2 regions of the Latilactobacillus parasakei genome follow, and region 2 is predicted to be linked to the other one. Evidence: a T-box and tRNA genes for the amino acid it is inferred to sense, from the RefSeq annotation. Region 2 holds a T-box; the other holds one or more tRNA genes.
What was found. The T-box of region 2 lies ahead of ACPBEH_RS02180 (valine--tRNA ligase). A T-box ahead of a tRNA ligase gene usually reads a tRNA of that ligase, here a tRNA-Val.
Positions count from the first base shown of each region.

Region 1 (3,411 bases), 500 kb from region 2:
AAGGCGTAATGATTTGGGCACTGTCTCAACGAGAGACTCGGTGAAATTATAATACCCGTGAAGATGCGGGTTACCCGCGACAGGACGGAAAGACCCCATGGAGCTTTACTGTAGCTTGATATTGAGTGTTTGTACAGTTTGTACAGGATAGGTAGGAGCCGTAGAAATCGGAACGCTAGTTTCGATTGAGGCGTTGGTGGGATACTACCCTAACTGTATGACCACTCTAACCCGCGCCACTTAGCGTGGCGGGAGACAGTGTCAGGTGGGCAGTTTGACTGGGGCGGTCGCCTCCTAAAGTGTAACGGAGGCGCTCAAAGGTTCTCTCAGAATGGTTGGAAATCATTCGTAGAGTGTAAAGGTATAAGAGAGCTTGACTGTGAGATTGACAAATCGAGCAGGGACGAAAGTCGGACTTAGTGATCCGGTGGTTCCGTATGGAAGGGCCATCGCTCAACGGATAAAAGCTACCCTGGGGATAACAGGCTTATCTCCCCCAAGAGTCCACATCGACGGGGAGGTTTGGCACCTCGATGTCGGCTCATCGCATCCTGGGGCTGTAGTCGGTCCCAAGGGTTGGGCTGTTCGCCCATTAAAGCGGTACGCGAGCTGGGTTCAGAACGTCGTGAGACAGTTCGGTCCCTATCCGTCGCGGGCGCAGGAAATTTGAGAGGAGCTGTCCTTAGTACGAGAGGACCGGGATGGACATACCTCTGGTGTACCAGTTGTGCCGCCAGGCGCATCGCTGGGTAGCTATGTATGGCAGGGATAAACGCTGAAAGCATCTAAGTGTGAAGCCCCCCTCGAGATGAGATTTCCCATTCCTTTATGGAAGTAAGACCCCTGAAAGATGATCAGGTAGATAGGCTAGGAGTGGAAGTACAGCGATGTATGGAGCGGACTAGTACTAATCGGTCGAGGACTTAACCAAAGGTGCAATGTTTGGCTTTTGAAATGAAAATATTACTTATTATGCAGTTTTGAGAGAACGAAGTTCTTCTCAGTGCGAAAGCACAAAATAGTGTGGTGGCGATAGCAAGAAGGATACACCTGTTCCCATGTCGAACACAGTAGTTAAGCTTCTTAGCGCCGATAGTAGTTGGTGGGAAACTACCTGCGAGGATAGGACGTTGCCACGCTTGATTCCGGTTTAGCTCAGTTGGTAGAGCGCATGACTGTTAATCATGATGTCGTCAGTTCGAGCCTGACAACCGGAGTAAATCATTTTGGAGAGTTGTCCGAGCGGCCGAAGGAGCATGATTGGAAATCATGTAAATGGGTATGACCTGTTTCGAGGGTTCGAATCCCTCACTCTCCGTTATATAATGATAGTATGGCCCGTTGGTCAAGTGGTTAAGACACCGCCCTTTCACGGCGGTATCATGGGTTCAAATCCCGTACGGGTCATTTTTGGAGGTTTAGCTCAGTTGGGAGAGCGTCTGCCTTACAAGCAGAGGGTCACAGGTTCGAGCCCTGTAACCTCCATTTTTATTTTAAGGTCGCATGGTCTAGCTGGTTAGGACGCCTGCCTGTCACGCAGGAGATCACGGGTTCGAGTCCCGTTGTGACCGTCAAAAAGACGGTTAAAAGCATCAGTCGTTATAAACGACCGATGCTTTTTTTGTGCGTTTAAAAAGATAAATCAGGCTATAAAAAAACAGCCAAGCTAGGCTGTTTTTAAGGACTTATAGAAATAAACCAGTAATAAAAATGAGATAATAAAGCTCATGTAAATAAGTATTATTTTTAATGAAACCCAGTTGCGTTGCTAGCAACAATAGTTGAGCAATAATAAAAGGCAATAATTGCCAGCCTACGATGATTTTAGTCGCGATGATCAAAAGAACGGTGATTAACCAGAGGCAGTCACCAACAACGGTGAGCATCTTATTAGTCGGGATCAGTTCAAAAAGGAAAATTAACCCTAAGAAGAGGCCAATCTTGACGAGCAATGCTTCAGGTAAGAAATGAATGCCATTGAAAATCAAAGTTGCCAGGAAAAAGTAAGGCGCTAATAAAAACTGACAAACTAGTCTCAACCAATGATTGTTGAATTGCTTCGGAAAGATAAACGGAACAAGCACCAATAAACTGGTAATTGCTAGTAAAGTGCCGGCCCAAATCAATGAGTGGCGACCAATAATTAAGCTAATGATGAGCGCAATTAGCAGGCCGCCAGCGGCTAATGAGCGCTTTAGCTTACTAGTTGTTGAAAGAACTAGCGGAATGGTTAATAATGCGCCTAAAAGCGCAGTTAACATGAAGTATAAATCAAGATGCTTGGGAAAAGGGTGAATCGCTAATCCCACAATTAAGCCCAGGTTTAAGTAGTTAAATAAGATTAACCGAGCAGGTGGATTATTAGCAGGTAGTTTTTTTTGTCTAAGATAGAACATAGCAACACCTTTTTCATATAATATGCCTTTCATCTTAACTTTTTTTGAAAAGAAGGTCAATGGCTTTTGAAATATGTCGTGATTTATGCTAAGGTAGTAGAGTTATAAGAAGTTCCCGATAGGATTCACACACCGTGAAGAGGCCTTGTAACCGACACATATATAGGGGGAAACATAGAAATGCAAGAAAGACATTTATTTACTTCGGAATCCGTTTCTGAAGGCCATCCAGATAAGATTGCGGATCAAATTAGTGATGCCATCTTAGATGCGATGTTAGAACAAGATCCACAAGCACGTGTTGCGTGTGAGACAACCGTTACAACCGGATTAGTATTAGTCGTGGGTGAAATTTCAACGACGGCTTACGTTGATATCCAAAAGGTTGTCAGAGAAACAATCAAGAAGATTGGTTATCGTGATGGCCAATACGGTTTTGATGGTGACAATTGTGCCGTGATTGTAGCACTTGATGAACAATCACCAGATATTGCACAAGGTGTCGATGATTCGCTTGAATCACGTGAGAAGGATGAAGATCCGCTTGATAAGATTGGTGCAGGGGATCAGGGGTTAATGTTTGGCTTTGCTGTCGATCAAACACCTGAATTAATGCCATTACCAATCGCTTTATCACATCGCTTGATGCGTAAGGTCGCTGAACTACGTAAGAGTGGTCAGTTAACTTATCTACGACCAGACGCAAAAGCACAAGTCACTGTTGAATATGATGAAAACGAACAACCAAAACGTGTTGATACCGTCGTCATTAGTACACAACACGATGAGGATGTTACTTTAGAAACCATTCAAAAGGACATGCTAGAACAAGTTATTAAAACTGTCATTCCTGCTGAATATTTGGATGATAAGACAAAATACTTCATTAATCCAACTGGTCGCTTCGTCATTGGTGGGCCACAAGGGGATTCCGGTTTAACTGGTCGGAAGATTATTGTGGATACTTATGGCGGTTATGCCCGTCACGGTGGCGGTGCATTTTCTGGTAAGGACG
Region 1 covers NZ_CP186861.1:943,107-946,517, reverse strand. Annotated here, with positions in the region: rRNA gene ACPBEH_RS04845 (23S ribosomal RNA) at 1-931, shown strand, start outside; rRNA gene rrf (5S ribosomal RNA) at 1,023-1,139, shown strand; tRNA gene ACPBEH_RS04835 (tRNA-Asn) at 1,145-1,217, shown strand; tRNA gene ACPBEH_RS04830 (tRNA-Ser) at 1,229-1,318, shown strand; tRNA gene ACPBEH_RS04825 (tRNA-Glu) at 1,336-1,407, shown strand; tRNA gene ACPBEH_RS04820 (tRNA-Val) at 1,413-1,485, shown strand; tRNA gene ACPBEH_RS04815 (tRNA-Asp) at 1,498-1,571, shown strand; gene ACPBEH_RS04810 (hypothetical protein) at 1,686-2,429, opposite strand; SMK box riboswitch at 2,494-2,579, shown strand; gene metK (methionine adenosyltransferase) at 2,577-3,411, shown strand, end outside.
Region 1: it encodes a tRNA-Val, which carries the amino acid that the T-box ahead of ACPBEH_RS02180 (valine--tRNA ligase) is inferred to sense. The anticodon was not compared.

Region 2 (3,411 bases):
TTGCTTCTTGATCATCACCATAAAGCACTTCTTTAGCCATTTCAATATACCAGTCACAGAAATCATTCCAGATAAAGTTATACAATGTCCGACCAGCTTCACCAAATTCAAAGCCTTCGTATAAACGTGTGACGTCGGCAACTGTTTGGTTTAATTGACTCAAGATCCATTTATCCGTTAAATCGAGGTTAGCGGCTTCTGGAACCTTAGTTGGTGCCGGTGTATCTTCAAGATTCATGATAACGAAACGACTCGCGTTCCAAATCTTATTAATGAAGTTCCAGGCAGCATCCATCTTCGTATAACTGAAACGCACATCTTGACCAGGTGTTGAACCACTTGTTAAGAACCAACGCAATGCATCAGCACCGTATTTTTCAATGACTTCCATTGGGTCAATCCCGTTACCAAGTGATTTACTCATCTTACGGCCTTGTTCGTCACGGATTAAACCGTGAATGAGGACGTGTTCGAATGGGCGTTGTTCCGTAAATTCCAAGCTTTGGAAGATCATTCGTGACACCCAGAAGAAGATGATGTCATAACCAGTTACCAACGTATTTGTTGGGAAATAGCGTTTGAAATCAGGTGCTTCTGTATTAGGCCAACCCATTGTTGAAAATGGCCATAGTGCACTACTGAACCATGTATCTAAGACATCAGTATCTTGGGTCCAGTTTTCGATATCTTCTGGCGCTTCTTCGCCAACGTACATTTCGCCAGTTTGTTTATGATACCAAGCTGGGATTTGGTGACCCCACCATAATTGACGTGAAATAACCCAATCATGAACGTTTTCCATCCATTGTGTGAAGGTATTTTCGAATCGTTCTGGCACAAAGTTAACCTTTTGATCTGTTTCTTGATTCTTCAAAGCCATTTCAGCAAGTGGTTTCATCTTAACAAACCATTGAGTTGAAAGACGCGCTTCAACTTGAACACCTGTCCGTTCTGAATGACCAACACTATGCGTCATTGGATCGACTTTGATTAAGAAACCTTGTTCTTTTAAGTCGGCAACAATTGCTTTACGTGCTTCAAAACGATCCATGCCGTTATACTTACCGGCACTTTCGTTCATGCTTGCATCTTCATTCATCACGTTAATCCGTGGTAAGTCATGACGGTTACCAACTTCAAAATCGTTAGGGTCATGCGCTGGTGTAATCTTAAGCGCCCCTGTTCCAAAATCCTTATCAACATAGTGATCAGCGATAATTGGAATTTCACGATTCATTAATGGCAATGTGACTGTCTTGCCAACAAGATCAGCGTAACGTTCATCATCTGGGTGAACGGCAATTGCTGTATCACCAGGTAATGTTTCGGGACGCGTTGTGGCAATTTCAATGCTGCCAGAACCGTCTGTCAATGGATAACTGACATGATAGAAGGCTCCTTCATCATCTTGATGAAGCACTTCGATATCTGATAAAGCAGTCCGCGCTTTTGGATCCCAGTTGATGATGTATTCGCCACGATAGATCAGTCCTTTGTTGTATAAGTTAACAAAGACTTTACGAACAGCGTCTGATAAACCATCGTCTAATGTGAAACGTTCACGTGAATAATCAAGTGATAAGCCCATTTTAGCCCATTGATCATGAATTGTTGCGGCATATTCATCTTTCCATTCCCAAACTTGATCGATGAATTTTTCGCGGCCAAGGTCATAACGTGAAATCCCTTGTTCTGCTAATTTTGCTTCAACTTTGGCTTGTGTTGCGATGCCGGCGTGATCCATTCCTGGTAGCCATAACACATCGTAACCTTGCATCCGTTTTTGGCGAATTAACATATCTTGTAAAGTTGTATCCCAAGCATGGCCTAAATGTAGTTTACCTGTAACATTGGGCGGTGGAATAACAATTGAATATGGTTTTGCATCTGGATTGGCATTTGGTTTAAATAAATCTTCTTTTAACCAATCTTGATAACGACCGTCTTCGACTTGATTAGGATCGTATTTGGTTGACATTTCTTTGTGATCAGTCATCTGCTTCACTCCTTTTGAATATTGCGTTTAATGGCAAACAAAAAAAGCATTCCTCACAATAGGACGAATGCTTTTTCGCGGTACCACCTAAATTAGGACTAGACTAGTCCCCAACTCATGATTTGTTAACGAACGAAATTGTCCGGTTAGCCCTACTGAATTTCAGGTTAACAGCTCACAAGCTACCGATTAATTGGTCATCGGAAGACGTCTCAGCCATGCATCTTCTCTCTAAACTAGTCCAATATTAATCGCTCTTGTTCAACGCGTTGTTAATAGTTTAGCTGAGTCGACGCCAAAGGTCAATAGGCTAGGCCCTTCATTCCTCAAATAATAATAAAGTTTGCAGTTCCGCCGTTAAATCTAGATAACGCACATTGATATGCCGTGGCACTTGCAGACGCGTCGGTGCAAAATTCAAAATTGATGTAATCCCAGCATCAATCAATTGCTCGGCGGATCCTTGCGAGGCTTCACTAGGCACGGTCGAAATCGCCGTTGTGATGCCAGCAGCGGGAATAACGGTTACTAGTTGATCAATGGCATAAATTGGGACCCCATTTAAGGTCTGCCCGACTAATGCGGGGTTCGTATCAAAAGCACATGAAATCTGTAAGTTGTCGTTTCTTCTAAAGTTGTTTTCAATTAGGGCGCGGCCCAAGTTACCAACCCCGATAACGGCCATTTTAGTTAGAATATCGGCTTTTAAAACAGTTGAAAAAATTTGAATTAAGTGGCTCACTTCATAACCGTAACCGCTCCGGCCTAAGTCACCGATATAAGAAAAATCGCGGCGAATCGTCGCTGAAGGAATGGCTACCAATTTTGCCAATTGCTCCGATTTAATCCGCTCGATACCATCTGTTTCGAGTAGTTTAAAGTAACGATAATAAATTGGAATCCGTTTAGCAACTGCTTCTGGTAAATCATGCTTTGGCGTTCTCATTTTGCTAACCTCACTTTGTTAATCCTGATAAATTTATCATAACATAAGCGCTTTCATTTTTGTGAAATATTTCATATTCTTTAAAAACAAAAAAAGCCCAACCATTTCTGGTTGGACCGTTCGATGCTATAAAAGTTCGGCAATGATCTCTTCGTCTTGATTTAAGAATTGATCGCCTGCTTTGATTTCCGTTACCTTAACGCCGGCAAGTGATCGTTCGATTAAAGCGTCGACATCGATTCGTTGTTCGTAAAAACGTGTTTTATCCAAATTAGGACGCGTCTTTGGTGCTGGTGGTGCAAAAATCGTACAACAATCTTCAAATGGCATGATTGATAAATCATACGTATCGATATCTTTCGCGATTTCGATGATTTCATTCTTATCCATCGTTGCTACTGGGCGGACGATCGGCGTTGTTGTGACGTCGTTAATTGCCATCATGCTTTCAAGCGTTTGTGAAGCCACT
Region 2 covers NZ_CP186861.1:441,091-444,501, forward strand. Annotated here, with positions in the region: gene ACPBEH_RS02180 (valine--tRNA ligase) at 1-1,996, opposite strand, end outside; T-box leader at 2,053-2,270, opposite strand; gene ACPBEH_RS02185 (redox-sensing transcriptional repressor Rex) at 2,316-2,942, opposite strand; gene thiI (tRNA uracil 4-sulfurtransferase ThiI) at 3,069-3,411, opposite strand, start outside.